Regions from separate parts of the Streptomyces griseobrunneus genome, predicted to be linked through region 3. Evidence: riboswitches for the same ligand, from Rfam matches in the RefSeq annotation. Region 3 holds a riboswitch; each other region holds the start of a gene.

Region 1 (10,083 bases), 1.2 Mb from region 3:
CGGAACAACGGCTCACCGACTGACCGCGGGGAGCGGCGTTCCCGGCCGCTTCCCCCTATTTGGCCGATGACGAGTCGCCGCACGGCGCGGCTCCGGGAAGCCTGGACGGGGCGCGGTACCGTCCGCAGCCGTGGCCGGACCGGGCAGGAGTACACAAGGTGGGGATGGCGGAGAAGGGGCGCGGACGCGTGACGGGGAGCTTCGGCGTCCCGGGGCGCGGCATGTCCGGCTCCACGGGCCGGGGGAAGCCGGTGGTGGCCCGGAGCGCCGGTACCCGGCGGTTCGTCCGGCTGCTTCCGGTGCTGCTGATCGGCGGCGGGCTCCTCTTCGACTCGCTCGCCCCGCCCAACTTCACCGCCGTGCCCCTGTTCGTGGCCGCGCCGCTGATCGCCGCGCCCTTCTTCTCGCTGGCCAGTACGGTCCGTACGGGCGTGGCCGCCGTCCTCTCGGTCATCGCGATGCGGCTCTCCGACGGCACGTCCACCCAGGTCGTCCCGGTCATCGAGATGATCACCGTGCTCACCGCCGCGGCCCTGGCCCTCGTCATCAACGGGGTCGTGCGCCGCAGCAACGAGCAGCTGGCCTCGGCGCGGGTCATCGCGGAGACCGCCATGCGGGCCGTGCTGCCGACCCCGGCGGAGCGGATCGGCGGGCTGCAAGTGGCCGCGCGGTACGAGGCGGCGCAGGCGGACGAGTTCGTCGGCGGGGACCTGTTCGCGGTGGCGGACACCCCGTACGGCGTACGCCTGGTCGTCGGTGACGTGCGCGGCAAGGGGCTGGACGCCGTGGAGGCGGTGGCCGTGATCATCGGGGCGTTCCGGGAGGCCGCCGAGCAGGAGCGGTCCCTGGAGGGCGTGGCCCAGCGGCTGGAGCGGGCGCTCGCACGGGAGGGGACGCGGCGGTACGGGCTGGACGCCATGGAGGGGTTCATCACCGCCGTACTGGCCGAGATCCCGCCCGGTTCGGCCTCGCTGCGGCTGGTCAACCGCGGTCACCCGGAGCCCATCCTGCTGCACGCGGACGGGGCCCTGGAGGTCCTCGCGCCCAGCGTGCCCGCGATGCCGCTGGGGATGGACCTCGGGGTGTGGCCCGATCGCTCCGACGAGTGGGAGCTGCCCGCCGGTTCGACGCTGCTCGCCTTCACGGACGGCCTCTCCGAGGCGCGGGACGCGAACGGGGCCTTCTACGACCCGGCGGCCCGGCTGCGCGGCCGGATCTTCCCCGGCCCCGAGGAGCTGCTCTCGGCGCTCACCGACGACGTACGGCTGCACACCGGGGGCCGGTCGACGGACGACATGGCGCTGCTCGCGGTGAGCCGGCCGGCGGAGGGACAGCCGCCGCGGCGGACGACGGTGAAGATCGTGGGCCGGGGCGATGACACGGTGCGTAACTGAAGAGCACCACTCCGCATAACATTTGACACACCATCAGAAAAAGAGGTGTGGGTGAGTGGTCGTCAAGTCGTCCGATTCGGGCCGCTTGTGGACGGTAAGTCCCCGTCGGAGCCGTTAATGATCAACAAGAACAGCTTGGAATCGGGCCCGTCTGTCTATTAACGTTCGATAACGCAGCGCGGTCGTCCCAGCCGTCGTCAGAGACGGCGCCGTGCGCGAGCGCCGAATCCCGCAAGGGAACCGGGGAACCACCTACATGGGGTGAATCGGACGCCTGCGTCTCGTGAGAGGCGGAGGGGCCCGTAGGAGACCTTCCTGCTCCGAACCCGTCAGCTAACCCGGTAGGCGAGAAGGAAGGAAAGGAGTGCGCCCACGTGGCGTCCAACAAGCCTGCCCCTGAGGCCCCGTCACCCTTCACTGCCGACGGTATCGGTGGCCCGGAGCGGACCTGGGAGGAGTGGAACCCCACCGCGGAGTCCATCCGTCCCGTCCGCGGCAAGCACCGCGTGGCCAAGCAGCGAGGCCTCGCCCGCAGCTCCACCGTCCTCGGGGTCGGCGTCATAGCGGCCGTCGGTGCGGGTGGCATGGCCACCGCCCAGAGCAAGCCGCCGGTCTCCATCTCTCTTCCCGATTCCATCGCGGACAACCTCCCCGACGCCAAGTCCCTCCCCGGCGTCGGCGCTTTCATGTCCGAGGACGCCGAGGCCGCGCCGCTCGCCGCCGCACCGATCACCTCCGCGGGCATCACGTCCGCCGAGGCCGAGCAGGGCACCACCGACGCGGGCGAGGCCCTGCGCGCCCGGATCCTCCAGCAGGCCGAGCAGCAGCAGGCCAGCGCCGACGCCGAGGCCAAGGCCGCCGAGGAGAAGGCCGCGGCCGAGAAGGCCGCCGACGAGGCGAAGAAGCAGCAGGACGACGCCGAGGCGAAGGCCAAGGCCAAGATCGCCGCCGAGAAGAAGGCGGCGAAGGAAGCGGCGGAGAAGAAGGCCGAGGAGGAGCGCCTCGCCAAGCTCCGCGCCAGCTACACCCTGCCCGCCTCCTCGTACACGATCACCTCGACCTACGGTCAGTCCGGCGCCATGTGGTCCTCCGGCCAGCACACCGGCCTGGACTTCGCCGGGGCGGCCGGTTCGCCGCTCAAGGCCGTGCACAGCGGCACGATCACGTCGGCCGGCTGGTCCGGTTCCTACGGCTACCGTACGGTCCTCCAGCTCGACGACGGCACGGAGGTCTGGTACGCCCACCAGTCCTCGATCGACGTCTCGGTCGGCCAGAAGGTCAGCACCGGCGAGACCATCGGCCGCATGGGCGCGACCGGCAACGTCACCGGTGTCCACCTCCACCTGGAGGTCCACACCGCGGGCGGCTCGGCCCTGAACCCGATGGCCTGGCTGAACAGCAAGGGCCTGAACGTCTGAGCCCCCCGCGTCCCCGCGGGCGCACGCACCACCCCCGAAACCCCGGCAGCCCTGACGCTCACCCCCCGACGTCAGGGCTGCCGGTCTGTCCGGGGGCGGGGGGTGGCAGGGCCCGGCGTACGTGGAGGCGGTGGAATACCCGGCGCCGCCGGCGCCGTTGAACACCCACATGACTTCTCTGCGCACCCTCGGCAACTCCGACCTCCAGGTCTTCCCCCTCTCCCTCGGCGGCAACGTCTTCGGTTGGACGGCCGACGAGGAGCAGTCGTTCGCCGTCCTGGACGCGTACGCCGCGGCCGGCGGCAACTTCATCGACACCGCCGACGCCTACACCGCCTGGATCGAGGGCAACCAGGGCGGCGAGTCGGAGACCGTCATCGGCAAGTGGCTCGCCTCGCGCGGTAACCGCTCCGACATCGTGGTGGCCACCAAGGTCGGTGCCCACCCCGGCTACAAGGGGCTCTCCGCCGCCACCATCAAGGGTGCGGCCGAGCAGTCGCTGCGCCGGCTCGGCACCGACCACATCGACCTCTACTACACGCACTTCGACGACGAGACCGTCCCGGTCGAGGAGATCATCACCGCCCTCGACCAGCTGGTGAAGGACGGCAAGGTGCGCCACATCGCCGCCTCCAACATCAGCCCCGAGCGCCTCCAGGCCTCCCTGGACTTCTCCGAACGCGAGGGCCTGGCCCGGTACATCGCGCTCCAGCCGCACTACAACCTGGTCTCCCGCGCCACCTACGAGGGCCCGCTCCAGGAGACCGCCGCCCGCGCCGGCCTCGCCGCCGTCCCGTACTTCGCGCTGGCCTCCGGCTTCCTCACCGGCAAGTACCGCCCAGGCACGAACGTGGAGAGCGCCCGCTCCGCGAAGGCGGGCGAGCACCTGGAGTCGGAGCGGGGCCGCAAGGTGCTCGCCGCCCTCGACAAGGTCGCCACGGAACGGGACGCCGAGATCGCCACGGTCGCCCTCGCCTGGCTCGCTGCCCGCCTGACGGTCGCGGCCCCGATCGCCTCCGCCCGCACGGTCGAACAGCTCCCCGCGCTCCTGGCCGTGGCGGACCTGGAGCTGACGGAGGCGGAGCTGGCGGTGCTCACGGAGGCCTCGGCCTGACCCGGCCCGCCTGAACCGCCTTACGGGGGAGGCGGGGTGGGGTTGTAGGGGCTGCCGCCGGGTTGGCCGTGCCGGCCGTACTGACTGTGCTGGCCCTGCTGGCCGTACGCATGGGGCTGCGGGGCCGGGTAGCCGTACCCGGTTCCTTGGCCCTGGCTCTGCCCGTAACCCTGGCTCTGCCCGTAACCCTGGCTCTGCCCGTATCCGTATCCCTGGCCGTACCCGTACCCGTACCCGTGCCCGTGCCCCTGGCCCTGTCCGTTTCCGTACGGCATCGGGGGGCGGGGGTACGCATGTGGGCGCGGGCCGCTGCCGGTGATGCGGGCCGCGTGGGTGAGGGCCGGGCCCGCGATGGGGCGGCGCTGCCAGAGATGGTGCAGCAGCTCCCGTTCCCGCTCGGCGAAGTCCGGGCCCGCCGCGTCGTGGCGGGCGAGGCGGCGCAGGCCGGCCAGGGAGGTCGCGAACGACTCGTACTCGGCGACCGCGCGGGCCGCCGCCCGGCCCCGGGACCTGTCCTGCCGCCCGTGCCAGTGGCGGGCCAGGTCGCGGGCCGTGCCCCGGGTCCGCATCGAGGCGAGCGCCAGTGGCTCGGCCGGGCCCAGCCAGCCTGCCGTGGCGTACGCGGGCAGTTCGGCGGCGAGCGTCCGCAGCTCACGTCGGCGCCACCAGACCGCCAGCCAGGTCAGCAGCGCGAACGCCGGGACCATCACCATCCCGTACACCGCGTAGAAGCCGTACGGGCCGAAGGCCGACGAGCCGTTCCACAGGGCGTGCAGGCCCATCGAGAGGAGCAGGCCGAGCAGCGGCAGGGCGATCCGGCGGACCCGGTGGTGGCGGCCGCTGATGGCCGCGAAGCCGAAGCCGAGGCCGGTGAGGACCGTGAACAGCGGATGCGCGAACGGTGACATCACGATCCGTACGAAGAACGTCCCGGCGGTCACCGAGGCGAACCCGGAACTGCCCATCATCTGGTCCTCACCGAAGGCGTTGCCCAGATAGAGGATGTTCTCGGTGAAGGCGAAGCCCGTGGCGGTGAACCCGGCGACCACGATGCCGTCGACCACGCCCCGGAACTCCCGTCGCCGGAAGACGAAGATCAGCAGTACGGAGACGGCCTTGGCGCTCTCCTCCACGACCGGGGCGATCACCGTGGCGCCCAGGGTGTCGGCGCTCGACGGGTCGGCGGTGGCGGTGGCTATCCAGCGCATCGCGAACGAGTTGGCGATGATCGCGACGAGCGCGGCGGCGCACGCGCCCCAGGCGAAGGAGAAGATCAGGTTCCGCCAGGGGCCGGGCTCGACCCGGTCGAGCCAGCGGAAGGCGGCCATCAGGAGCGGCACCGGAAGCACCGCCAGGCCCAGGCCGACCAGGAACCCCTCCGGGCCCGTCTGTTCGCGGACGAGGGCGAGGATCACCAGCCCGCACAGCGCGAGCGCCACGGTCACGGCCCCGACGCGGAACGCCTTGCTGCGCCACACCATGCCGACGCGGCGCGGCCGGTACCTCCACCGGCCGCGCTCCGGCACGGCGCCCAGCACCTCGTCGAGCCGCTGCTCGTGGAGGACCGGGACCGCCGGCTGCCGCTGCTGGTACTGCACGGAACCGTCGGACACCCCTTGACCCTAACGAGGAGCACTGACACCCGGCGACGGTGCATCCGGCCAGGATGCGGCGCTTCCGGGCAGCGACAGGCGGTTCGTCAGATACGGGCTGTGCGTCAGATGCGGGCGAACAGCAGGTCGTGGACGACGTGGCCCTTGTCCAGGCCCTGGCCCTCGAAGCGGGTGAGCGGCCGGAACGCCGGACGCGGCGCGTATCCGCCGTCCGCCGCCGTGTTCTCGAAGCGGGGGTGCGCGGTCAGTACCTCCAGCATCTGCTCCGCGTACGGCTCCCAGTCCGTCGCGCAGTGGATGATCGCGCCGGGCTTGAGCACCGGGGCCACCAGGTCCAGGAACTCGGGCTGGATCAGCCGCCGCTTGTGGTGCCGGGCCTTGGGCCACGGGTCGGGGAAGTAGACGCGCAGGCCGTCGAGCGAGGCGGGGACCAGCATCTCGCGGAGCAGGATCACCGCGTCGCCGTTGGCCACCCGCACATTGGTCGAGCCCGCCCTGTCCGCGAGGCCCAGCAGGTTGCCCTGGCCGGGGGTGTGGACGTCGACGGCGAGGATGCCGGTGCCCGGGTCGTCGGCCGCCATCTGCGCGGTGGCCTCGCCCATGCCGAAACCGATCTCCAGGACGACCGGCAGGCCGTCGAACAGGTCGGCCAGGTCCAGGACGCGCCTGCCGTCGATGTCCAGGCCCCACTGCGGCCACAGCCGCTCCAGGGCGTCCTGCTGCCCGGTGGTGACCCGGCTGCGGCGCGGCTGGAAGCTGCGGATCCGGCGCTCGTGGTGAGAGCCGGCCGGGTCGGCGGCGGGGCCGCCGGGGAAACGGGGCTCCTGGCGCAGCCGGCGCGCGCGCTCGAAGGAGGCGGCCCGCAGCGCGGCGGCTTCGTCGGCGGTCGACCCGGCCGGGGCCGTGGCGTCGGCGGCGGTGGAGCCGGTCGCGGAGGCGTGGACCGTCGTGGCGTCGGCCGTCCCGGGTTCGGAGGCCGCGGCGGTGGTGGGGTTCAAGGGCTGCTCAGACACAATGACCCAATTCTACGGCGGGCGGCCTCCATCCCGTCTCCTGAGCCCGGCGCAGCGCACGCCGCGCCACCTCCCGCCCGATCGGCAGGCACGCCGTCGCGGCGGGCGAGGGAGCGTTGAGCACATGCACGGTGTGCGGGGCCTCGCGGATCAGGAAGTCGTCGACGAGCGTGCCGTCCTTCAGCACCGCCTGGGCCCGGACCCCGGCGGGCGACGGGCGCAGGTCGTGCTCGGTGACCGCGGGCAGCAGCCGCTGTACGGCCCGGGTGAAGGCGGTCCTGGAGAGCGAGCGGTGCACCTCGCCGGCCCCGTACCGCCAGTGTCTGCGGGCGATCGTCCAGGTGCCCGGCCAACTCAGTGTGGACAGCAGTTCGGCGGGGCGCACCACCGGCCAGCCGTACCCCTCGCGGGCCAGGGCGGGGACCGCGTTCGGCCCGACGTGGACGGAGCCGTCGAACCCCCGGGTCAGGTGGACGCCGAGGAAGGGGAAGGCCGGGTCCGGCACCGGGTAGACCAGTCCGCGCACCAGCTCGGGGCGGGCCAGCTCGTAGTACTCGCCGCGGAAGGGCAGGATCCGCACCCCGGGGTCGTCGCCCGCGAGCCGGGCCACCCGGTCGCAGTGCAGCCCCGCGCAGTTGACCAGGGTCCGGGCGCGGACGACCAGGCCGTCCGCCGTGCGCACCGCCACGCCCCAGGGGCGCCGGTCTATCGCGGTGACCTCCGCCCCGTACCGCACGACGCCGCCGGCCGCGGCGACCTCCGTCGCGAAGCGGGTGGCGACGGCGGTGAAGTCGCAGACGCCCGTGGTGGCGACCCGGATCGCCGCGAGACCCCGGACCTCGGGCTCGTACTCCGCGATCTGCGCCGGGCCCAGCTCCCGCACGGGCAGTCCGTGCTCCCGGCCGCGCTGGACCAGGCTGTGCAGCCGGGGCAGCTCGGAGCGCTCGGTGGCGACGATCAGCTTGCCGGTGGTGGCGTGGGCGATACCGTGCTCGGCGCAGAAGTCGGCCAGCTCGGCGGAGCCGCGGAGCGCGTACCGCGCCTTGAGCGAACCGGGGCGGTAGTAGATACCGCTGTGGATCACTCCGCTGTTGCGCCCCGTCTGGTGGCGGGCGGGGCCGTGCTCCTTCTCCAGGACCGTCACCCGGGTGCCCGGAGCGGCCCGCTGCAACGCATACGCGGTCGACAGACCGACGATCCCGCCGCCGATCACCAGCACATCGCAGTCGTACGCCGCGTGCGTCATCATCACGCCACCTCCCACCCCGATAGTGCACTGACCCACTGACAACGGGCTCAAACCCGATCCGGGCAGGGCGTGGCGCACACGGTGGCCGGCGGGCGCCGAAAGCACCCGCCGGGGCGGCTCAGACCTGGGTCACCAGCAGCGGGCGGGCCCGCTCCCGCAGCTCTGCGACGCGGGGCTCGTCCCCGTACGGTTCGAGCCGGTGGAGCAGGTCGCGCACGTACTCCGTGGTGCGGGCCGAGGAGATCCGGCCGGCCACCTCCACCGCCCGGGTGCCCGCCGCGCAGGCCGCGTCGAGGTTCCCCGACTCCAGCTCGGCGACGGCGGAGACGACGAGCCGCAGTCCGTGGCTGCGGACGAACTCGTCGGTCGGCCGGGAGAGCGCCTGTTCGGTGAAGCGCCTCACCTGCCGGGGCGCCTTGAGGTCGCGGTAGCACTCGGCGGCGTCCGCGGCGAACCGGTCGTAGGAGTAGAAGCCGAGCCAGGACGGGTCGGCGTCGCCCGCCCGGGACCGCTCCAGCCAGCTCTCCGCGCCCTTGAGCGCGGCCCCCGCGGCCGGTGCGTCGCCGGCCTTGGCGTGGGCGCGGGCCTCCACCAGCCGGAAGAAGCTCATGGTGCGGGCGGTGGCCAGGCCCCGGTTGCGCTCGACGGCGGCCTGGGCCAGGTCGACGCCCTCGTCGGCGAAGCCCCGGTAGGTCGCCTGGAGGGACATCGAGGCGAGGACATAGCCGCCGAGCGGTACGTCGGCGGCGGCGCGGGCCAGGCGCAGGGCCTGGATGTAGTAGCGCTGGGCGGCCTCCTGCTGGCCGGTGTCGAACGCCATCCACCCCGCGAGACGGGTCAGCTCGGCCGAGGCGCCGAACAGCGCCCGGCCCACCTCGTCGGTGTACGAGCCGAGGAGCAGGGGTGCCGCGTCGACACGTAAGCACTCGGGGACCATGGAGGAACGCCAGTCGCCGCCGCCGTACTTGGAGTCCCAGCGCCGGGCGTCCTGGGCCGCCTCGCGCAGCTTCATCACATCGCTGTGCCCCACCCGCAGCGGAGAGGCGTCCGCGGCGGACTCCGGACCGGGCTGTACGGGAACGGAGCCGCCCGCCGTGCCGTGAGGTGTGTGCAGGATGTGTGCACCGCGGCCGTCCGCCGCGCCCTGCGGTCCCCGCGGACCGGGCGCGCCAGGGCCGTCCTGGCCGCCGCCCCGGGCACCGAGGATCGCCGCCTGTGCCGCCGTCGGGTCGCGGGCGACCGACGGATCGGCGGGGGTTATCAGCCAGCGGGACGCGGGGGTCGCATAGGCGCTCACCGCGAACGAACCGGCCAGCGATTGCCAGATCCCGCCGCCGCCCCTGCGCCCGGCCAGATCCAGCCGGTACAGCTCGGTCGCCGACCTGACCGCCTCGCCCACATCGCGGGGGAAGGCGAGGCCGACCTCCGGCGCGGGGTCCGCGTCGGCGAGACCGATCTCGTGCAGCGGGACCGGCCGGCCGAGCTTGGCCCCGATCGCCGCCGCGATCAGATGGGGTGCCGCACCCTGCGGCACCATCCCCTTGGCGACCCACCGGGCCACCGAGGTCTTGTCGTAGCGAAGTGTCAGACCGCGCTGTGCTCCGAGGTCGTTGACCCGCCGGGCGAGCCCGGCGTTACTGATTCCCGCGAGGGCGAGAACCGTGCCGAGCTTCTCGTTCGGCCCGCGTTGCTCCCTGGACATGCGCCACCCCTCGACACACAGACAGCCGCCGCGACACCGAGGACGGCGCGCGGCATTCGTACCGATGCTCCCCAGGTTCGAACCCTCGTACTCCGCCTGCACACGCATGTGGCCGAGCCCCGAGGAATATGCCCCCCTGTTGAGAACACCAGTAAACACAGCGTAGTTCTCCCCATCCCTACCGTTAAGGGGCGGACGTCCGTATGGCGGGATTGTTGTCCGTGCGGGCGGCCGGGTCCGCGCTCCGGGGGTGCGCGGACCGGGGTGGGGCGTGCTCCTGGTGTGTGGCCGTGCGCCCGGCCGTGCGCTCTGGCCGGGCCCGTAGGGGAGGGGCTTGGCTGGGTACCGCGTGGGTCGGCTCACTGCACTGGACTCAGTGGGCTGGGGGATAACGCCGCTCCATTCCCCGCGGGCGGCGGACCGGTCCGGGAGGTGAGGCCCACCTCCCGGACTGTGCGTGGAAGGGTCCGCCGCGGGGGCGCGGACGGGTATGCGCGGGCGGCGGAGCCTCATGAGAATGGCTGAATAACGACTGTCCGGTGACGGTCTGGCCAACGGTCCGACTATGGCCGGATTTCAT
Region 2 (10,083 bases), 4.4 Mb from region 3:
GCTGCGGGATCCCGTCCTGGCCGCCGTCGCGGAGGGCGGCGGCTCCCTCTTCGTCTCCGGGGTCGACCCCGGCTGGGGCAACGACGTCCTGCCGCTGCTGGTCAGCGGTCTGGGCACCGAGGTGGACGTGATCCGCTGCCAGGAGATCTTCGACTACTCCACGTACGAGCAGGAGGATTCGGTACGCCACCTGATCGGCATGGGGCACCCGTTGGACTACCAGCCGCTGATGCTGGCGGAGAGCGTTCCGACGATGGTGTGGGGCGGTCAGATACGCCTTATGGCACGGGCGCTGGGCGTCGAACTGGACGAGATCCGCGAGACGCTCGACCGCCGGGCGCTGGAGACGACGGTACGCACCCGCACGATGGGCGAGTTCGCGGCGGGCACCCAGGGCGCGGTGCGGTTCGAGGTGCAGGGCATCGTGGCCGGGGAGCCCCGCATCGTGATCGAGCACATCACCCGTATCCATCCCTCGTGCGCACCGGACTGGCCCACCCCGCCCGACGGCGTGGGCGCCCACCGGGTGGTGATCGAGGGCCGCCCCCGTATCGAGGTGACGGTCGAGGCCTCCGACGAGGGCGAGAACCGGTCGGCGGGCGGCAACGCGACGGCGGTCGGGCGGCTCGTCTCGGCCATCGACTGGCTGGTGGACGCGAAACCGGGCCTGTACGACGCACTCGACGTCCCGCTGCGGCCTGCGGTCGGCAGGCTGGGAAGGAGAACCACATGATCATCGACATTCCGGAGGGCCAGGAGCCCATCGGTTACGTGTGGGGGGAGATGGTCCCCGGCATCGGCATGGCCGCCGCCACGTTCTCGATGTCCGTGTACGAGCACACGACGCTGGGCCTGCGGGAGTTCGAGGCGGCACGGCTGAGGATCGCGCAGATCAACGGATGCCTGTTCTGCCTGGACTGGCGGACCGAGCGGGACGGGGCGAAGGTCGAGGAGGAGTTCGCCGGGGCGGTGACCGAGTGGCGTACGACGGACGCCTTCGACGAACGGACCCGTCTCGCGGCGGAGTACGCGGAGCGGTACGCGCTGGACCACCACGGGCTCGACGACGCGTTCTGGAAGCGGATGACCGCGCACTACAGCCAGGTGGAGATCGTGGAGCTGTCCATGAGCATCGGCTCCTGGCTGGCTTTCGGGCGGCTCAACCATGTGCTGGGGATCGACGCGGTCTGCGTCCTGCCGGGTCATTAGCCGCACCCAATTGACGGAGCCCGGGGCCGCCGGGTTGGCACTCCCGGCCTCGGGCTCTCCGTATGTCCCGCCGCCTGCCGGCCGGACTACAGGTCGGTGGCGATGATCCGCTCGATGTTGCGCTCGGCGAGCGCGGTGATCGTCACGAACGGGTTGACGCTGGTGTTGCCGGGGATCAGCGCGCCGTCGATGACGTACAGCCCCGGGTAGCCGTGCAGCCGACCGTAGTTGTCGGTGGCCTTGTTCAGCACGGCGCCGCCCAGCGGGTGGTAGGTGAGGTGGTCGCCCCAGATCTTGTAGACCCCGAAGAGGTCCGTGCGGTAGATCGTCCCCTCCTTCTGGTTGATCTTGTCGAAGATGGTCCTGGCGGCGTCGATGGACGGCTGCTTCCACGCCGTCTGCCAGTTCAGCTCCGCCTTCCCCGCCGCCGCGTTCCAGGTGAACTGGCCCCGGTTGGGGTTCTTGGTGATGGAGAGGTAGAACGAGGCCCAGGTCTCGATGCCGGTGGGCAGCGGAGCGACTTCGGCGAACGCTCCGCCGGCGTCCCAGTTGTCGATGCCGCCGGTGGGGATGGACGACTGCACCTTCCCCGTCGGGTCCCAGAGGTGGTTGGCCCGGCCGCACATGACGTTGCCGTTGTCGCCCCAGCCCTTGCCGACCTCGCTGTTGAGGAGCGGCAGCGCGCCGGTCGCCTTGAGGCCGACGAGCAGCTTGCTGGTGCCGACGCTGCCCGCGGCGAAGAAGACCTTGTCCGCCCTGACGGTCTTGGTGACGGTGGTCTGGCCGACGGTGTTCAGCTGGTCGATGAGGACCGTGTAGCCGCCGCCGGGGGCCGGGGTGACCGTGGTGACCTTGTGGAGCGGGGAGATGGTGACCCGGCCGGTGGCCTTGATCCGGTCGATGTAGGTCTTCTGGAGCGACTTCTTGCCGTAGTTGTTGCCGTAGAGGATCTCGGCGTCCAGCGCGGACTTGGGTACGGTCCCGGCCGCCTCCTGCTTCATGTAGTCCCAGTCGTACACGGCGGGCACGAAGAGGAACGGGAAGCCGGAGCGCTGCGCGTGCTTCCGGCCGACGCGGGCGTACTGGTAGCAGTCGACGGAGTCGAACCAGGCGGGGTCGATGGTGGTGACCCCGAGGTCGGCGTTGGCGCGCGGGTAGTACGTGCTGTACATCTCGGCGGCGTTCACCGACGGGAGGATGGCGGCGAAGTTCTCCCGCTTGGGCGTGACAGCCATACCGCCGTTGACCAGCGAGCCGCCCCCGACACCGCGCCCCTGGTAGACGGTGATGCCGGCGAACTCCTCGGCGTCCAGGATCCCGGTGTAGCGGTTGACGTTCTTGTCGATCGGGAAGCCGAGGAAGTTGCTGAGCGGCTGCTTGGTTTTGGTGCGCAGCCAGAAGGAGCGGTCGTCCGGCTTGGTGGTGTTGGCGAAGATCTTGCCGTCCGAGCCGGGGGTGTCCCAGGCCATGCCCATCTCGACCATGTGCACGTCCGTGCCGGCCTGGGCGAGCCGGAGTGCGGCCACGGAGCCGCCGTACCCGGTGCCGATGATCAGCACCGGCACATGGGCGCCGGAGCCGATCGGGGCTGCTGCCACCCGGGGCGCGGCCCAGACGGGTGTGGTGGGTCCGGCGAGTGCCGCGACCCCGAGAAGAGAACCTGTTCCTGTGATGAATCTTCGACGGGAGACGCCCTTGGATGCGCCTTCATGCAGGTTAGTGTCGTTCATGTGACATCCCTCACTCTCGACAGAGTGAAACAGGTTCTACTGTCGATCGCGTGGTAAGTCATTAGAAACTTGGGGGTAACTTCCCGGCAAGCCCGAGGGGCCCCGGACCATGCGGTCCGGGGCCCCTCGGGCTGATGCGCGCCTGGCGCTTCCAGGGATCAGTAGGCGCCGAAGACGTTGTCGATCGAGCCGTACCGGTCCGCCGCGTAGTTGCACGCGGCGGTGATGTTGGCGACCGGGTCATAGCTGTCGGTCGAGGTGCCGGGCACGTGGTACGCCTGGAACGTCGGGTCGATGACCTGGAGCAGCCCCTTGGACGGGGTGCCCTTGACCGCGTTGGAGTCCCAGTTGTTGATCGCGTTCGGGTTGCCCGAGGACTCGCGAATGATGTTGCGGTGGATGCCCTCATAGCTGCCGGGGATGCCGCGCTCGGCCATGATCGCCAGCGACTCCTTGATCCAGCCATCCAGATCGTTCGAGTAGGTGGCGGGAGCGGCGGCGGCCGGGGCGGCCTGGGCCACGGGGGCGGCGGCGGTGCGCTCGGAGCGATCGGCGCGCTCCGCCGTCGCGGCGCGGCCGGCGGACGGGGCTGCGGCCTTGGCGGCCTTGCCGGCCTTGGCGCCTGACGGGGCGGCAGCCTTGGCGCCGATGGTCAGCGTGATACCCGGGTGAATAAGGTTCGGGTTCTCGCCGACGGCCTTCCGGTTGCCTTCGTACAGCTTCTTCCAGCCGCCGCTGACGGAATACTCACGGGCGATCTTGGAAAGCGTCTCACCGGCCACCACGGAATGCTTGGCGGGCGCGGCCTTCGTCACGGAATTCACCTGGGCGGTCACGGAGGCCGGAGCCACCGCCTTTTCCGCGGCGACGGAGTGCGCGGGGGCGGCGGAAGCGGTGGTGGCGCCGAGCACCGGGAGGGCCAGAACGGCTCCACCCGTGGTCAGGGCGGCGATGCCACGGCTCAGCGAGACGGACTTGGTACGGCGGTGCTTACCCTGTGCGGGCATGGGGAATTTCCTCTCCGGCGCCTACGAGGTGAGCTGTCGGGTTCAGACGGGAGATGTCTGGCCGCATGGACTGCGACTTCACCCCTAGCCGTTCCGGATACCGGACCGGCGGCTTACCTGGTTCCCCCGCTCCTGCCGTGCGTGGGTGGGTTTCGGTTTCCCGGACGGCGGCAGGATTCGGCGTTCCATCCGGATTGAGCGTGACCGTAGGCGAAAAGCATCGGACAGAACAAGCCCCGAATTCCGGATGACCTTTCTCCGCAAGATCGAATTCATGAATTCCCGGCCGCGCCCGTTCCGTCGCGGTGTCAACTTTCTTCGCGCAGAAGGGAACCGAACCCTCCGGATCCACGTCCGCGCCCTCGGACGTGACGCTCACCACTTCGCGCGGAGGCGGCCGAAACAGGCGCGGTCAAAGTTACCCAAGAGCCCCAATAGGTCCTTTAAGGAATAGAGGGTTAAAAGACTGAAATCGCCCATACCGCCCTGGAGAAACGGACTTATCGGGCGGCTCCGTAGGCCGGGTCGGAGTCCTCGCGCGGCCAGGGCTTACGGTGTGTGGTGGAGACTAGTAAGCCAACCCTTACCTCCGACGTACGCTGTTACCTGCCCGCGTTCGCCCGCCTTAAGGATCACCACGCCATGACACGCCCCGTCCGCGTCGCCATTGTCGGAGCCGGCCCTGCCGGTATCTACGCTGCGGACGCGCTGCTCAAATCCGAGGTCTGCCAGGACCCGGGGGTCTCCATCGACCTGTTCGAGCGCATGCCCGCACCCTTCGGGCTGATCCGTTACGGCGTGGCCCCCGACCACCCCCGGATCAAGGGCATCGTCAAGGCGCTGCACCAGGTGCTGGACAAGCCGCAGATCCGGCTCTTCGGGAACGTGAGCTACCCGCACGACATCGGCCTGGACGACCTGCGGTCCTTCTACGACGCGGTGATCTTCTCCACAGGCGCGGAGGCGGACCGGGCGCTCGACATCCCGGGCATCGAGCTGGACGGCTCCTACGGCGCGGCCGAGTTCGTCTCCTGGTACGACGGCCACCCCGAGGTCCCGCGCACCTGGCCGCTCACGGCGGAGAAGGTCGCCGTCCTCGGCGTCGGCAACGTGGCGCTGGACGTGGCCCGGGTCCTGGCCAAGACGGCGGACGAGCTGCTGCCGACCGAGATCCCGGACAACGTGTACCAGGGCCTCAAGGCGAACAAGGCGCTGGAGGTGCATGTGTTCGGGCGGCGTGGCCCGGCGCAGGCCAAGTTCAGCCCGATGGAGCTGCGGGAGCTGGACCACTCCCCCAACATCGAGGTCATCGTCAACCCCGAGGACATCGAGTACGACGAGGGCTCCATCGCCACCCGGCGGGAGAACAAGCAGACCAACATGGTCGCGCAGACCCTGGAGAACTGGGCGATCCGCGATGTCGGCGACCGCCCGCACAAGCTCTACCTGCACTTCTTCGAGTCCCCGGTCGAGATCCTCGGCGAGGACGGCAAGGTCACCGCGCTGCGCACCGAGCGCACCGAGCTGGACGGCACCGGCAACGTCCGGGGCACCGGCCGGTTCACCGACTGGGACATGCAGAGCGTCTACCGCGCCGTGGGCTACTACTCGGAGGAGCTGCCCAAGCTCCCCTTCGACGTGGCCTCCGGCACCGTCCCGCACGAGGCGGGACGCGTCATCGCCGGTGACGAGCACATGGCCTCGGTCTACGTCACGGGCTGGATCAAGCGCGGCCCGATCGGTCTGATCGGACACACCAAGGGCGACGCGAACGAGACGGTCGCCTGCGTGCTGGAGGACCGCGCCGCCGGCCGTCTGGCCGAGCCCGCGACCCCGGCTCCGGAGGCCGTCGAGGCCTTCCTGGAAGGCCGGAACGTCCGGTACACGACGTGGGAGGGCTGGCACAAGCTGGACGCCCACGAGCAGGCGCTCGGTGCCGCACAGGGCCGTGAGCGGATCAAGGTCGTGGAGCGCGAGGGCATGCTGGACGCCTCCGGCGCCTTCGTCCCGGCCGAACGGCCCTACGAGGCCTGATCCGAACGGCCTCCCGGGGCCGGATCAGGACCGTCACCCGTCAGGCCGGGTCCGGGGCACTCGTCGTGCCGCCCGGGCCCGGTCCGCGGAACGTCCGCCACAGGCCCGGCGGAGCAGTGTCACGGGACGGCGGCGGCAGCTTCTCCGGGATGTGCGTCCAGCGGTCCGCGAGCAGGATCGCGATGTCGTCGGGGCGGTCCGTGGCCTGCCTGGCCTCCTCGATCACCCGGTCCGCCGTCTCGGCCAGCGGGACCGAGCCGATCCCGGCGATGGTGGCGCGCAGCCGTTCGATGCCCTCGTCGATATCGGTTCCGGGGCGTTCGATGAGCCCGTCGGTGAACAGCGCCAGCATGGCGCCCGGGTCGAGCCGCAGCTCCGTGACCGGGTAGGTCGCCTGCCCGTCGATGCCCAGCACGATGCCGCCGGCCAGGTCCAGCACCTCGGTCCGGCCGTCGGGGTGCCGCAGCAACGGCTGCGGGTGGCCCGCCCGTACTGCACGGGCCCGTCCCGTCAGCGGGTCGAGGGCGATGTAGCAGCAGCTGGCGAACTGTCCCGGGTCGAGATCGATGAGCAGCCGGTTCGTGCCGCTCATCACCTCCTGCGGGTCGTGGTTGCTGAGGGCGAACGCCCTCACCGCACTGCGCAGTTGCCCCATGGTCGCGGCGGCGGCGACGCCGTGCCCCTGGACGTCGCCGATGATCAGGGCGAGTTCGTGGCCGGTCTCGATGACGTCGTACCAGTCGCCGCCCACCTCCATGTCCTGGGTGCCGGAGAGATAGCGCCCGAGGGTGTCGACCCCGTCGACCTCCGGCAGCCGGTGCGGCAGCAGGGCGTCCTGCAGCCCCCGGGCGAGCGCCGATTCGCTGTCGTACCGCTGGGCGCGTTGCAGGGCCTGGGCGATGAGCCCGGCCAGGGCGGTCAGGACGGTGCGCTCCTCCGGGCTGAACCCCCTGGGCCGGTCGAAGCCGAGGATGCACGAGCCGACGGGCCGCCCCGAGGCGATCAGCGGCAGGAACGCCCGCGCCCCGACGTCGGTCTCCATCGGGATGCCCGGATAGGCGTCGGCCAGGTGCTGCATCGACTCGAAGAAGATGGGCCGGCCGGTGGTCAAGGTCTCCACGCCGGGGATGGAGACGTCGAGTCCGACCCCGTCGAAGCGGTCGAGGAACCCCTGGGGGAACCCGGTCTCCCAGGCGAGGTGGAGGTGACGCTCGCTCAGTAGGTAGATGGCGAGCTGCCGGCCGCCGAACGCGGGCAGCAGCTCCTCGGTGACGACGGCGGAGACCTGACGGGCCGTCACGGCCTCGGTGAGCGCGATCGCCAGGGCCACCGGGCGGTAGAGCGCGGAGGACCGGTCGGCGGTGGATCCGATGCCCAGGCCCGGCGAGGTGACGGAGCCGGGCGCGTAGGCCGGCTGTTCCGTGGCCTGGAACACCGCGCTCAGCCCGTCGTGGCCCGGGTACAGCGAGACCGAGAGCCAGACGGACGGGGCCCGCCGGGCGAGGAAGTGGACGGGTTCGTCGGAGATCAGGGCGGCCCGGTAGTGGTCCTCGTACGCCGGGTGCCCGAACCACGGCAGGACCTCCCACACGACATGGCCGACCAGCTCCGCCCGCGGGCGGTCCAGCAGCTCCTCCGCGAGCGCGTTGGCGTAGGTGATGCGGCCGATCCGGTCCAGCGAGACGATCCCCCGGGGCAGCCGGTCCGCCGCCTCCGCGATGACGGGTCCAGCGCCGAAGTCGACCACGAAACCGCTCAGACGGCTCTCGCTGCCCTCACCGTCCGGGTGGGTCCAGCGGCCGGAGAGCTCCAGCAGGTGATACCGGCCGTCGGGGCCGCGCAGCCGCATCCGGCGGACCACCGGGTCGGCGGATTCGACCGCCTGCCGGGCCAGCGCCCACAGCCCGTACACGTCCTCCGGTACGAGGCGTTCGGCGAGGGCGTCGACGGTGCCGGGGAACTCCGCCGGCTCGGTGCCGAAGATCGCGCACAGGTCGTCGTCCGCGGTGAGTGTCCCGGAGTGCAGGTCCCAGTCGAAGCTGCCGACCCGCACCGGGGGCGCGGGGGCGGCAGGCAGCTGGACGGGGATCGGCTCCCGCTCCCAGACGACGGGGAGGGAGCGCGACTCCAGATCGGCGAGCGCGGCCCCGAGCCGGCGGCCCAGCAGGAGCAGCCGCTCCCCGTCGGCGGGGGCGACCGGCTCGCCCGGGGTTGCGGACCGCAGGACGGCCAGGACGCCCATGGAGCCCCGCGAGCCGATGACCGGGACCCACAGCGAGCCGAACGGGAACGGCAGCCCCGCCATCAGCTGCGGAAACCGCCGCATGGCCTCCTCGGCGTCGGCGAGCAGCACGGGCCGCCCGGTGCGGTAGGCCTCGGAGACGGGGAACGGCCGGTTCACGTGCATCCGCCACCAGGGGCGGAACAGCGGACCGGGCAGCCCGGCGAGCACGGCGAGACGCAGCAGTCCGGGCGTCCCGGAGCGGAGGTAGATGCCTCCGGCGTATCCTCCGACCGACTCGACGGCGCTGACGACCCCCTGCGCGAGTACGAGGGACAGTTCGTCCGGTACTCGGCCGCCGCCGTCGTCTTGCCCGGCCGCGGCCCCGCTTCCGGGGGGCGGGGTGGGCCGGGTCGCATCGTGCCGGGTCACACAGCCAGCATGCTCCCCGCAGAGGGGGCGGCGCACGTCGGCGGACCGGCCGGAACCCCGTGCCGGCCGGTCCGCCGACGCGGTCTCAGTGCAGCTTGGCGACAGCGGTGCCGGCCGTCTTCCTGAACCCCTTCAGCGGGGCGCCGTCCAGGTCACCCAGCTGTCCCCACTCCAGGACGGTCACCGTGCGGCCGTCCCGGCCGACGGAGTAGAGGCCGATGTCGGTGGAGCCGACCTCCGGGTAGGACGTGTCGATGCTGTAGACGTGTGCGCCCTCCTCCACGTTCACCCGGCCGTGGTACCGGCTGACGCCCTCCAGGCCGGGCTCCTGCTCCTTCAGCCGGTCGAGGCAGGCAGCCAGCGAGGTCCGCAGTTCGGCGGCGAGCGCCTTGGCATCGGCGGTGGTGGGCGCGACGGTGATCGTCTGGCGGGCCCCGGTGTCCAGCTCGGTGCGGAAGTCCCGGTGGCGGGTGCCGGCGGCCGGGGTGGTTCCCGCCGTGCAGGCGGAGCCGTCCTCGGGCAGGCCCTTCTGCACCGGGCCGGCGGTCCAGGGGGTGAGGGAGGCGGGCCACTGCCCGGCCGAGAGGAACTTCGGCGCGGCCGGGGCCGCCGAGGCGGGCGCCGTGGACAGTGCGGTGACGGCCAGGCCCGCGGCCGCGGCGGTCAGGAGTGCGGTGCGGATCGTGCGGGTGGTGCGCATGGTGGAACTCCCCGTTCAGATGGTCGAGCAGTCGGTCGGTGGAACGGCACCAGACTGCGGCGGGCGTCCCGGCGGGGACAAGAACGACACGGGTTCCGGCCGTCACGGAACCGTCCCACCACCGGTGACGTGGGTGTTTCCGGTGGGGTGGAACGCCCCCTGGGACGGCCGCGGGAGGTCGAGCGGGTGTTGGGCGAGCGGGGAACGGGCGAGGGGTCCGCACGGGAGGCGCTGGCGGAGCGGCTGCGGGGGCTGCGGGAGGGGTCGGGCCGGACGTACGCCTCCCTCGCCCGCCGGATCGGAGTCAGCGGTTCCACGCTGCACCGGTACTGCACCGGGCAGACCGTACCGGCGGAGTTCGCGCCGGTGGAGCGGCTGGCCCGGCTGTGCGGCCGCTCGGGCGAGGAGCGGGAAGCACTGCACCGCCTGTGGCTGCGGGCGGACGCGGAACGGGTCGAACGGCAGGAGGCGGGGGCGGTGGGGGCCCCGGCCGCCGAGGTGGGGGAAGACTCGGATGCGGGCACCGAGGCGGGGCAGGACGCGGAGGCGAGGGAGAGCCGGGGTACGCCGACGGGTACGCGGGCCCTCAGCGGCTCCGTACCGCCCGCCGCCGCTGCCGTGCACGGCCACGAGGACACTTCCGCGTACGCCGGGGGGCCGCCGGCTCGCGTACCGCGCTCCCCCTCCGTACGCGGGTGGGTGCAGGCTCTCGCCGTCTGCACCGTCGCCGGCCTGGCGCTCGTCCTGGTC
Region 3 (10,083 bases):
CGCTCCGGGTTGGTGACGAAGAGGTCGTCGCCGACGATCTGCACCTTGGCGCCGATGCGGTCGGTGATGACCTTCCAGCCGGCCCAGTCGTCCTCGTACAGCGGGTCCTCGATGGAGACCAGCGGGTACGCGGAGACGAGCTCCTCGTAGTACTCGGTCATCTCGGCGGCCGAGCGGGACTTGCCCTCGAACTCGTAGACGCCGTCCTTGTAGAACTCGGACGCGGCAACGTCGAGCGCGAGCGCGATGTCGCGGCCGGGGACGTAACCGGCCTCCTTGATGGCCTCGACGATGAGGTCCAGGGCGGCGCGGTTGGAGTCCAGGTTCGGGGCGAAGCCGCCCTCGTCGCCGAGACCGGTGGACAGGCCCTTGGTCTTGAGGACCTTCTTCAGCGTGTGGTAGACCTCCGCGCCCCAGCGCAGGGCCTCGGAGAAGGACTCCGCGCCGATCGGGGCGATCATGAACTCCTGGATGTCCACGTTGGAGTCGGCGTGCGAGCCGCCGTTCAGGATGTTCATCATCGGAACGGGCAGCAGGTGCGCGTTCGGGCCGCCGAGGTAGCGGAAGAGCGGCAGGTCGGACGCCTCGGAGGCGGCGTGGGCGACGGCGAGCGAGACACCGAGGATGGCGTTCGCGCCGAGCGAGGCCTTGTTCTCGGTGGCGTCGAGGTCGAACATCGCCTGGTCGATGAGGCGCTGCTCGGTGGCGTCGTACCCGACGAGCTCCGGGCCGATCTGCTCGATGACGGCGAGGACGGCCTTTTCGACGCCCTTGCCGTGGTAGCGGTTGGGGTCACCGTCGCGAAGCTCGACGGCCTCGAACGCACCGGTGGAGGCGCCGGACGGTACTGCAGCACGGCCCGTGCTGCCGTCGTCGAGGCCAACCTCGACCTCGACCGTGGGGTTGCCCCGGGAGTCGAGGATTTCCCTGGCTACGACGACGTCGATGGACGGCACGAGGCATCTCCTTCTGGGATATGACGCTGGTTGTGCAGGGTCACTGTGGCCTTGCGACACGAGCCTAACCGGCCCGGCCGCGTCAGTCGGCCGACCGCCCGTCTCCTGGGACGAAAAAGGACCCAAGGGCCTGCATGACGGGACAAATCTCTAGAAATCTACTGGGCAGTAACAAGCGGCGCGGACCCGATGACGACAAGAGGTGAACGAAAGACCCCGGCCCGGCGCGCACGGGGGGAGAGCGCGCCGGGCCGGGGAGCCGTGCGAGGGAGGGTGCCGCCGGACCCCCTCCCTCCGGGGAGGAGAGCCGGCTGTTACTTCAGGTGGAGCTGCTGGCCCGGGAAGATCAGGTCCGCGTCCTTGACGATGTCGTCGTTGAGCTTGAAGAGCTTGCTCCAGCCGCCCTTGACGTCTTCCTTCTGAGCGATCTTGCTCAGGGTGTCGCCGGCCTTGACCTTGTACTCGCCGTCGCCCTTCTGGACCTTCTCACCGGTCGGGGTGGTGACGGTCTTCTTGGACTCGGCCTTGGGGGCGGCCGGGGCGGTGCGCTGCTCGCTGCGCGTGGTGGGCTGCTCGGCCTTGCGCTCGGGCTGCGCCTGCTCGGGCTTGCTCTCGGACTGGCCGGAGCCGGTGTTCACACCCGGGTCCACGCCGTCATTGGTGAGGCCGCCGGCACCGGCGCAGGCCCAGGCGCCCGGGCCCTGGAGGTCGAGGAGCTTCTCGGCGGCGGCGATCTGCTGGTCCTTGGAGGCCAGGTCGGCGCGGGAGGCGTACTGCGTACCGCCGGCGGCGGCCCAGCTCGACTGCGAGAACTGCAGCCCGCCGTAGTAGCCGTTGCCGGTGTTGATGGACCAGTTGCCGCCGGACTCACACTGGGCGACGGCGTCCCAGGTCTCGACGGAGGCGGCGGAAGCGTTGGTCGCGCCCATCAGCGGGACGGCGACGGCGGCACCGGCGACACCCGCCAGGGTGGCGAGACGGACGGTCTTCGAGGGGCGGCGGTGCTTGCCCTTGCTGTTAAGCAGCATGGAACGAATCTCCTCACCGACGCCTACGAGGTGAGCTGTCGGGTTCGGGCTGATGAGTTGCCCGGTCGCGCGAATTGCACGCGACTTCACCCCAAGCCGTTCCCGTACGTCCCCGTTCTTCGTCCTTCGAAGGGGCTGTACGGACCCGGCGGCCTACCTGGGTCCCCCGCTCCTGCCTACGGCGCTTTACGCGTCTGTTCCCTTCGACCGACGGCAGGATTCGGCGTGACGGTCGACGGGGCCCGCGGTGCGAGCGGTTCCGACCGTAAACACAGGCAACCCCGACATTCAAAGATGGACATACTGGCCCAATCGACGCTTACTTGCCTACCCCGATGGATCGTTTCCGCAGGTCGGAGGGGATCTGCGGCGAGCAGGCGGACGCAACACGCCAGTTGAAGCAAAGAGACCCATGTCTCACTTACGCATAAGTGGACATAGGCCTCTGAACTACCCGCGATTTTGGGGTGTTTTCCCGCTTTTGATCAGCTGGCGGCAGGCACCTCGGCACCCTCCTGGGCGCCTTCCTGGCCGGCCTGCTCCAGCCCCAGATCCAGGCTCTGCCCGGGCAGGATCAGATCCGGGTCGGAGCCCAGGAGGTCCCTGTTGGCCTCGTACAGGCCGGTCCAGCCCTGGGGAAGTTTCTGTGCGTCAGCAATCGCCCAGAGGTTGTCGCCGGGCTGCACGGTGTAGCCGTCGTCGACGACCGCACCGCCGTCCCGCACGTCACCCTCGCCCCGCGAGGCGTGCCGGCCGGACTCACGGGGGTCGCCGTTCCGGCCCACCGCGCCGGTCTCCTCGGGCGCGGGAGCGCCCCGGTGCTTGCCGCCGGTGCCGTCGGCGCCCTCCGAGGCGTCGGGGGCGGAGGCGGAGGGCTGCGAGCCGTCAGGAGACCCGGGAGTTCCGGTCTTTCCGGCGGCCGGGGGCGCGGAGGGCTTCGCCGAGGGGTCGAGCGTGTCGCTGCCGTCCCCCTTCTCACCCTTCTCACCCTTGCCGGTCCTATCCGTCTTGCCGGATGAGCCCGTATTGCCGGAACTCCCCGCTTCACCCTTTTCATCCGCTTCGCCCGCCGGGGCGGTCGTCGCGTCCTCGGTGGGCTCGGCGGAGGGTGCGGTACCGGGGTCGACACCGGGCAGGCTGCCGTCCACCGCGAGGCCGGAGATCACCGCGCAGCTCGGCCACGCCTGCGGCCCCTTGTCGTCCAGGACCTTCTCGGCGACGGATATCTGCTGGGAACGGCTGGCGAGGTCGGCGCGCTCCGCGAAGGCGGTGCCGCCGTACGCGGACCAGGTCTCCTGCGAGAACTGGAGCCCGCCGTAGTAGCCGTTGCCGAGGTCGGCACTCCACATGCCGCCGCTCTCGCACTCCGCGACCCGGTCCCAGGTGGTGGCGTCGGCTGCGTGTGCGCCCGCCGCGCCGAGGAACGGAATGGCGATGGCCGATCCGGTCACGCCTGCGGCGACGACGATGGCGGGTGCCTGACGAGGGCGGCGGTGTCTGCCGTTCGCGGAGCCCATGGGGTTTGCCTTCCGTGCGACTGACAAGCAGGAACTGAGAAGCGTGAAACTGTTGAGCGTGAATCTGCTGAGCGTGAAGCTGTTGAGCAAGTGACTGGTGGGCCAAGGTTTAACCGTGGCCGACGCGTCGAACCGTGAACCTAGCGGGACTCGAACGTATGTCACAAGTCGATGCAGCGCAGATCACGTGAAAGTCACAGAGGTGACAGCGTGTCACTTTCTTCGAGGCGGCGTCCCGGCTCGAACTCCACCGGCAGAGTGCGCAGTCCGCGCATGATGAGTCCGCCCCGCCAGCGCAAATCGGCGGATTCTCCGGCAAGTCGTAGGCCAGGAAGGCGTCTCAGCAGCGTCGCCACCGCGGCCTGGCCCTCCAGCCGGGCCAGCGGCGCTCCCAGGCAGTAGTGGATTCCGTGACCGTATCCGAGGTGCTGATTGTCACTCCGTGACAGGTCGAGCGCGTCCGGGTCCGCGAACCGGCCCGGATCCCGGTCGGCCGCCGCCAGCACCACCAGCACCGGGTCCCCGGCCGCGATCTCCTGCCCGCCGAGGGTCAGCGCCTCGGTGGCGTACCGCCAGGTCGCGAGCTCCACCGGGCCGTCGAACCGGAGCAGTTCCTCGATCCCCGTGGCCAGCAGCGCGCTCTCCCCCGCCTCCAGGGACGCCTCCAGCCGGGCGCGCTGTTCGGGGTGGCGCAGCAGGGCGTACGTACCGTTGCCGATGAGGTTCACCGTCGTCTCGAACCCGGCGAACAGCAGGATGAACGCCATCGCCGCGGCCTCGTTCTCCGTGAGGTGCTCGCCGTGGTCGCTGGCCCGGATCAGCCCGGAGATCAGGTCGTCGCCCGGATTCTCCCTTTTACGGTGGATGAGTTCGGCGAGATAGCCGCGCATCTTCTTCACCGACCGGGCCACCCCGCCACGCGGCCCGCCGCCGTGGCGGATCATCATGCCCGCCCAGTCCCGGAAGTCGTCCTGGTCCTCGGGCGGGACGCCGAGCAGGTCGCAGATGGCGTAGATGGGGAGCGGAAAGGCGAAGTCGTGGATCAGGTCGGCCTCCCCGTCCTCGATGAACCGGTCGATGAGCCGGTCCGTCAGCTCCTGCACACGCGGCGCGAACTCCGCGACCCGGCGCGGGGTGAACGCCTTGGAGACGAGCCGGCGCAGCCGGGTGTGGTCCGGCGGATCGATGTTGAGCAGATGCGTCATCAGCTCCGCCTTGCGCTCCCCCGGGATCCCGGTCTTCCCCTTGGCGGCCGCGGACCCGGCGTGGTTGGCCGGGTTCTTGGAGAGCCGCGCGTCGGCGAGCGCCTGCTTGGCATCCCCGTACCGGGTCACGAGCCAGGCCTCGACCCCGCTGGGCAGCGCGGTGCGGTGCACGGGGCTGTGCTCGCGGAGCCAGGCGTAGGCGGGGTAGGGGTCGGTGGCGAACTCCCAGGTGAAGAGTTGGGGCGCCTCTTCGGTGGTGGCGGGGGTGTGGTGGGGGCAGGCGGGGGTGTCGGTCACTCCTTGACGGTATCGGGCGGGGTGGCGGGCCCCCCGCCCTCCGCCGCCACGATCGCGTCCCTGTACGCACGGGCCGCCGCGCGGAGGGCGGCCTCCGGGTCGGTGCCGTTCGCCTCGGCGGTGACGGCGAGGGCGAGGAGCTCGTAGCCGATGGTGTCGCCGGTGGGGAGGGGGACGTCGAGTCCGGCCGTGCGGGCGCGGCTTCCCAGTTTCGCGGCGAGGGCCAGGCCGGGCTGGCCGAGGGGGACGCCCTCGGTGACCGATGTGCGCTGCTTCTCGATCGCCTTGGTGCGCAGCCAGTGCGCGTGGACGTCCTCCGGGGTCTCGGCGCTCTCGTCGCCGAAGACGTGCGGGTGGCGGTGGATCAGCTTCTCGACCAGGCCGCCCGCCACGTCGTCGATGGCGAACGGCTCCTCGGGGTCCTCCTCCGCGATGCGCGCGTGGAAGACGACCTGGAGGAGTACGTCGCCCAGTTCCTCGCGCAGTTCGGTCCGGTCGCCGTCCTCGATCGCCTCGACCAGTTCGTACGCCTCCTCGATGGCGTACTTGGCGAGGCCCTTGTGCGTCTTCCGCGAGGTCCAGGGGCACTCGCGGCGGATCCGGTCCATCACCTGGACCAGGTCCAGGAGGCGGGCGCCGGGCAGGTCGTACGAGCCGGGGAGCAGCTCCAGGTCCGGCATGGAGACCCGACCGGAGCCGCCGAGCCGGGCCAGGCCGTCGGTCAGGCGGCTGTCGCCCTCGCCGCCGACCAGGACCACAACCGTGCGGTCACCCGCGCAGGCGGCCACCAGTTCGTCGGCGGAGGGCGCCGCGTGCTCGACGCGGACGCCCGCCTCGCGCAGGTAAGGCAGTTGCGGGTGGTCCGGGTCGGCGGTGAGGACCTGGTCGGCGGCGTGCAGCGTCTGCCATGCCGGCCAGGACAGCAGGCCGGGCGCGACCCGGTGGCTGGCGGTGAGCAGGACGATACGGCCGGGGGTGGCAGTGGGCGTGCCGGGGGCTTCAGCGTTCACCCGGCGAACCTACCCGCCTCACCTCCAGGTCAGGCCCCCGGCAGGTGCCGGGCGGCGCCCGGCCCGGACGCGGCTCAGGCGCCCGCCTCCGGCTCCTGCGGGGCGAACTCGGTGACCTGGGTGATCCACGGCGCCTTGTAGTTGCCGAGCTGCATCTTCTGGTCGTCCCAGGCCCCGAAGCGCGGGTTGACGTCGATCTTCAGCTGCTTCGACGCCTTGGTCAGCGCCTCGCCGACGACCTGCTGTCCGGCCGGGGTGCCGAGGTCCCCGCCGAGCGCCTTGGCGAGCTTCGGCAGCAGCGCCTCCTGGCGCATGTCGCCGTCGATCTGGTCGGGGGCGACCCAGCGCTGCTGGAGCATCATCGCCCGCAGCTGCTCCTCGCCGCCCGCCTGGGCGCGGCTGGCGGTCCGGGCCTCCTGGATCTCCTTGCGGCTGACGGTGACCCCGGCGTCCTCGGCGGCCTTGTCCAGGATCCGGCCGAAGATCAGCCCGTGCAGCTTGGCGCGGTTGAGCTGGCCCGACTTGTTGACCAGCTGGGCCGCCTCGGGAGAGCTCTCCTGGGCGGTGCGGACGTCGGCAGCCTGGGCCTGGACCGCCGAGACCTCGATCCGCTCGCCGCCCACGACGGCCGCGGCACCGGGGTGGGCCTCGTTGCCGCAGGCGGCGAGGAGTGGTGCCGCGAGCAGGGTTGCGGCGGTGACGGCGAGCGCGGTGCGACGACGGCGGTGCAAAGGAGCCTCCCGTGGAGAGTTTGTGCATCGGTGCACAAGCCTTGCGGTGATCGATGGTAGGCAGTGGATGTGATCGGTGCCACTGATTCGACCAACGATTCGGGAGGAGTTGGGGATGTGGGGCGGCCGCACCCCTGGAATCAGCCGCCCCGGACGTCCTGCTGGTGGCTGAGGCGGCGGCGCAGGTCGGCGGAGAGCGGGTGGTGCGGCCCGTAGGTGCGCTCCGCGTCGTACAGCAGGGCCTGGAACTGGGCCCGTCCCGCCGTGTGGTCCCCGACCGCCAGCAGGAGCTGCCCGATGCGGTGGCGGATGTCGAGGGCCCGGCCCGGATCGGTGGTGACCGCCCCGTAGGCGTTCTCGTAGTACGGGAGGACCGCGCGGTACTCGCCCAGCGCGGCCGTGGCCTCGCCGAGCTGTTCCAGGCACTGGGCGGCGTCGTAACGGAACTGGAGGACCTGGATGTCGGCCGGTCCGGTCCCGGCGGTGCGGTCCTCCGCGAGGCGGCGCAGCTCCGGGAGGGCGCGGCGGTACTGCCCGTCGTCCATCAGCGTCGCCGCGTACTGCTTGCGCAGGATGCGGACGACCGGTGAGTGCTCGCCGTGCTCGGCGGCGGCCGCCGGGAGGATGGAGCCGAGGATGTCCACGGCCTGGGTGATCCGGCCCTCGCCGAGCAGCTTCTTCACCTCGTCCACGGCCTGCGCGACGTCCGGCCGGGCGGGCGGCGGCGGCGGGGTGGAGTCGGTCGGCGCCGTGAGCGGCGGGGGCGGGGAGAGGAGGGAGGCGACGGCAGGCCACGGGGTGGTGCCCGGCCGGCCCTGCGACGGTACGGGGACGGACGCGGGTACGGGCGCGGAGGCCGGGGTGGCGGCCCGGTCCGGCCAGGGGGCGTGCGGGCGCAGGAACGGGCGGGTCGGGTCGAGGGGCCCGGCGGGGGTGCCGTGCTTGGGCAGCAGCGGGGCCAGCTCCTCGTACACCTCCTGCGCGGAGGCGGGCCGGTCCTGCGGGTCCTTGGCCAGCAGCCGCAGGACGAGGGCTTCCAGCGCGGCGGGGACCTCGGGCCTGCCCTGGCGGACCGGGACCGGCGGCTCGTAGAGGTGGCGGTGCAGGACGCCGAGTGCGGTGGACCCGGCGAACGGCACGTCCCCGCTGAGCAGTTCGTGCAGGAGCACCCCGAGGGCGTACAGGTCGGTGTACGGGCCGACCGCGCCGCCCATCGCCTGCTCGGGGGCCATGTAGGCCGGGGAGCCGATCGGTGAACCGGTGTGCGTGAGGCGGGTGGTGTCCGTGTCGAGGACGGAGGCGACGCCAAGGTCGAGCACGGTGACGGTGCCGTCGGGCCGGACCATCACATTGCGGGGCTTCAGGTCGCGGTGGACGATGGGCACCGCGTGCACCGCGCTCAGGACCGCGCAGAGCTGGGCGGCGACCGCGACGGCCCAGGGCCAAGGGTACGGATCCCGCTCGGCCAGATGGTCGGCGAGGTCGACGCCCTCCACGTACTGCATGACGAGGTAGAGGTCGTCGCCGTCGCTGCCCGCGTCGTGGACGGTGACCAGGCCGGGGTGGTCGACCTGCGCGGTGACCCGGCACTCGCGGACGAACCGGCGGCGCAGTTCGTCGGCGGCGTCGCTGCCGGTGGGCCCGGCGACCCGGTCCGGACGCAGCAGCTTCACGGCGACGCGGCGGTCCAGCCGCTGGTCGTACGCCGTCCAGACCTGGCCCATGCCGCCCTGGCCGAGGACGGTGGCCAGCTCGTACCGCCCCGCGATGACCCGGCCGCTCACCGGCCTTCGCCCTCCTTGTTCTCCTTGCGGAGGTAGTCGCTGAGCTCGTCCAGCTCGGCCCGGACCTGGTCGAGCCGCTGGGGCGCGGGCGTGGGCGGCGGAGCCGGCACGGTGTACGGGTTGGGGGTGGGCGGCGGGGTCGGGTGCTGCTGGGCCGGCACCTGGTGGTGGGCGGCCGGCGGGCGGTACGGGGCCGTGGCCGGGCCGGGCACCGGCGTCCGGGTGTCGTACGGTCCCGGCGCCGCGTAGTGCCGCGCCTCCATGATCAGGTAGTACGTGATGACGCCGACGAGGAGCGCTATGAGCCAGCCGACGCCGACCAGCGCCTGGGTGTCCGTCATCTCGTCCTCGTCGGGCAGGGCCGCGAAGAAGGCGAACAGGCCGATGGTGAGGACGAGCGTGACGGCGAGCAGCCACCAGTCACGGGGTCTGCGGGTGACGACCGCGAGCCTCAGCATCGCCACCCATCCGAGGAAACCGCAGCTCAGCACGGTCAGCACAACAAAGGTCACGCGCAGCGCGGTGAGCGTCGCCGAGGACGGCCGGGGCGTCGGCGGCTGCTGCGGCGGATAGCCGTAGCCGTGCATGTGCTGCTCCTGGGAGGCGTACGTGAGTCGGACGTGTGCAGTGAGCGTATACACCGCCGCCGACAGACCGTCCCCCCTTGTGCCCAACCGTTGCCTATGAGGTCACCGGGGCGTGACCGGACCGTCCGTCAGGCGGTCGTGGACCCTGCGGACCGGGCCGTACGTCAGGCAGTCGTTGACCCTGCGGACCGGCCGGTCGCCAGGGCCGCCGGGGCCGCCGTGAAGTCCACCTCGGCGGTGCGCAGTACGCGGATGCTCCGCCCGGGGAACCGCAGGTTCCGGTAGATCTCGTTGTGGTGCGCGATCGACGCCTCCGGCGCCGCGTACGGGCCGGGGCCGGGCCGGAGTGACGTGGTGTGGGCGTCGGCGACGAGCACCACGTCGTAGCGGAGGCTCAGCGCCCGCCGGGCCGTGGACTCGACGCAGATCTCGGTGGCGAACCCGGTGACGACGACCTCGGTGACCCCCATGTCCCGCAGCGTGGCGTCGAGTCCGGTGCCCAGGAAGCTGTCGGGGCTCGACTTGGGGACGACCGGCTCGCCCGGCGCGGGAGCGAGTGCGGGGGTGGTGCGCCACCCCTCGGTCCCCGGCTCCAGTTCGTCGTCCTGGTGCTGGACCGTCACCACCGGTACGCCGGCCGCCCGGGCCCGCTCCCGGAGTTCGGCGATCCGCGAGACGGTCTCGGCGCCCCGGTGGGCGATGGCCACCAGGGCGTTCTGCATGTCGATGACGAGGAGGGCTGGGGTGTGCGGCACGGGCCCACGCTAACGGCGACGGGGCGGCGGCGCACCGGAGTTACGTACCGCCCCGGCACCCCTCACACCCGGTGCCGCACCCACACGTTCGGTTCCGTGTAGACCGCGTACCCGTGCGCGGGCGAACAGTGCACCGGCACCAGCGCGCCCGGCACCTCCACCGGACCCTCCGTGTCGAACGGCAGCCCGGTCCACTCCCGCCACTGCGCGAGC

Evidence for each region. A riboswitch is a leader RNA that binds a small molecule or an ion and turns the genes downstream of it on or off. The one in region 3 is predicted to bind cyclic di-AMP.
Region 1: it holds a riboswitch for cyclic di-AMP, as region 3 does, so the genes downstream of both, ACK8N7_RS17010 (M23 family metallopeptidase) here and ACK8N7_RS22330 (transglycosylase family protein) in region 3, are expected to answer to the same signal.
Region 2: it holds a riboswitch for cyclic di-AMP, as region 3 does, so the genes downstream of both, ACK8N7_RS02580 (transglycosylase SLT domain-containing protein) here and ACK8N7_RS22330 (transglycosylase family protein) in region 3, are expected to answer to the same signal.

What each region holds. Positions count from the first base shown of each region.
Region 1 is NZ_CP177080.1:3,727,257-3,737,339, reverse strand. It holds gene ACK8N7_RS17020 (MerR family transcriptional regulator) at 1-23, shown strand, start outside; gene ACK8N7_RS17015 (PP2C family protein-serine/threonine phosphatase) at 222-1,394, shown strand; cyclic di-AMP (ydaO/yuaA leader) riboswitch at 1,605-1,756, shown strand; gene ACK8N7_RS17010 (M23 family metallopeptidase) at 1,769-2,812, shown strand; gene ACK8N7_RS17005 (aldo/keto reductase) at 2,982-3,926, shown strand; gene ACK8N7_RS17000 (PrsW family intramembrane metalloprotease) at 3,947-5,539, opposite strand; gene trmB (tRNA (guanosine(46)-N7)-methyltransferase TrmB) at 5,644-6,552, opposite strand; gene lhgD (L-2-hydroxyglutarate dehydrogenase) at 6,545-7,801, opposite strand; gene ACK8N7_RS16985 (NsdA family TPR-like regulatory protein) at 7,920-9,503, opposite strand.
Region 2 is NZ_CP177080.1:524,388-534,470, forward strand. It holds gene ACK8N7_RS02565 (NAD(P)H-dependent amine dehydrogenase family protein) at 1-733, shown strand, start outside; gene ACK8N7_RS02570 (carboxymuconolactone decarboxylase family protein) at 730-1,209, shown strand; gene ACK8N7_RS02575 (GMC oxidoreductase) at 1,296-2,939, opposite strand; gene ACK8N7_RS02580 (transglycosylase SLT domain-containing protein) at 3,098-3,946, opposite strand; cyclic di-AMP (ydaO/yuaA leader) riboswitch at 3,950-4,104, opposite strand; gene ACK8N7_RS02585 (FAD-dependent oxidoreductase) at 4,589-5,980, shown strand; gene ACK8N7_RS02590 (SpoIIE family protein phosphatase) at 6,021-8,633, opposite strand; gene ACK8N7_RS02595 (hypothetical protein) at 8,719-9,333, opposite strand; gene ACK8N7_RS02600 (helix-turn-helix domain-containing protein) at 9,481-10,083, shown strand, end outside.
Region 3 is NZ_CP177080.1:4,883,256-4,893,338, reverse strand. It holds gene eno (phosphopyruvate hydratase) at 1-956, opposite strand, end outside; gene ACK8N7_RS22330 (transglycosylase family protein) at 1,271-1,984, opposite strand; cyclic di-AMP (ydaO/yuaA leader) riboswitch at 1,990-2,178, opposite strand; gene ACK8N7_RS22325 (transglycosylase family protein) at 2,470-3,501, opposite strand; gene ACK8N7_RS22320 (cytochrome P450 family protein) at 3,696-5,003, opposite strand; gene ACK8N7_RS22315 (nucleoside triphosphate pyrophosphohydrolase) at 5,000-6,013, opposite strand; gene ACK8N7_RS22310 (SurA N-terminal domain-containing protein) at 6,088-6,744, opposite strand; gene ACK8N7_RS22305 (protein kinase domain-containing protein) at 6,885-8,468, opposite strand; gene ACK8N7_RS22300 (hypothetical protein) at 8,525-9,115, opposite strand; gene ACK8N7_RS22295 (cysteine hydrolase family protein) at 9,280-9,870, opposite strand; gene ACK8N7_RS22290 (N-acetyltransferase) at 9,933-10,083, opposite strand, start outside.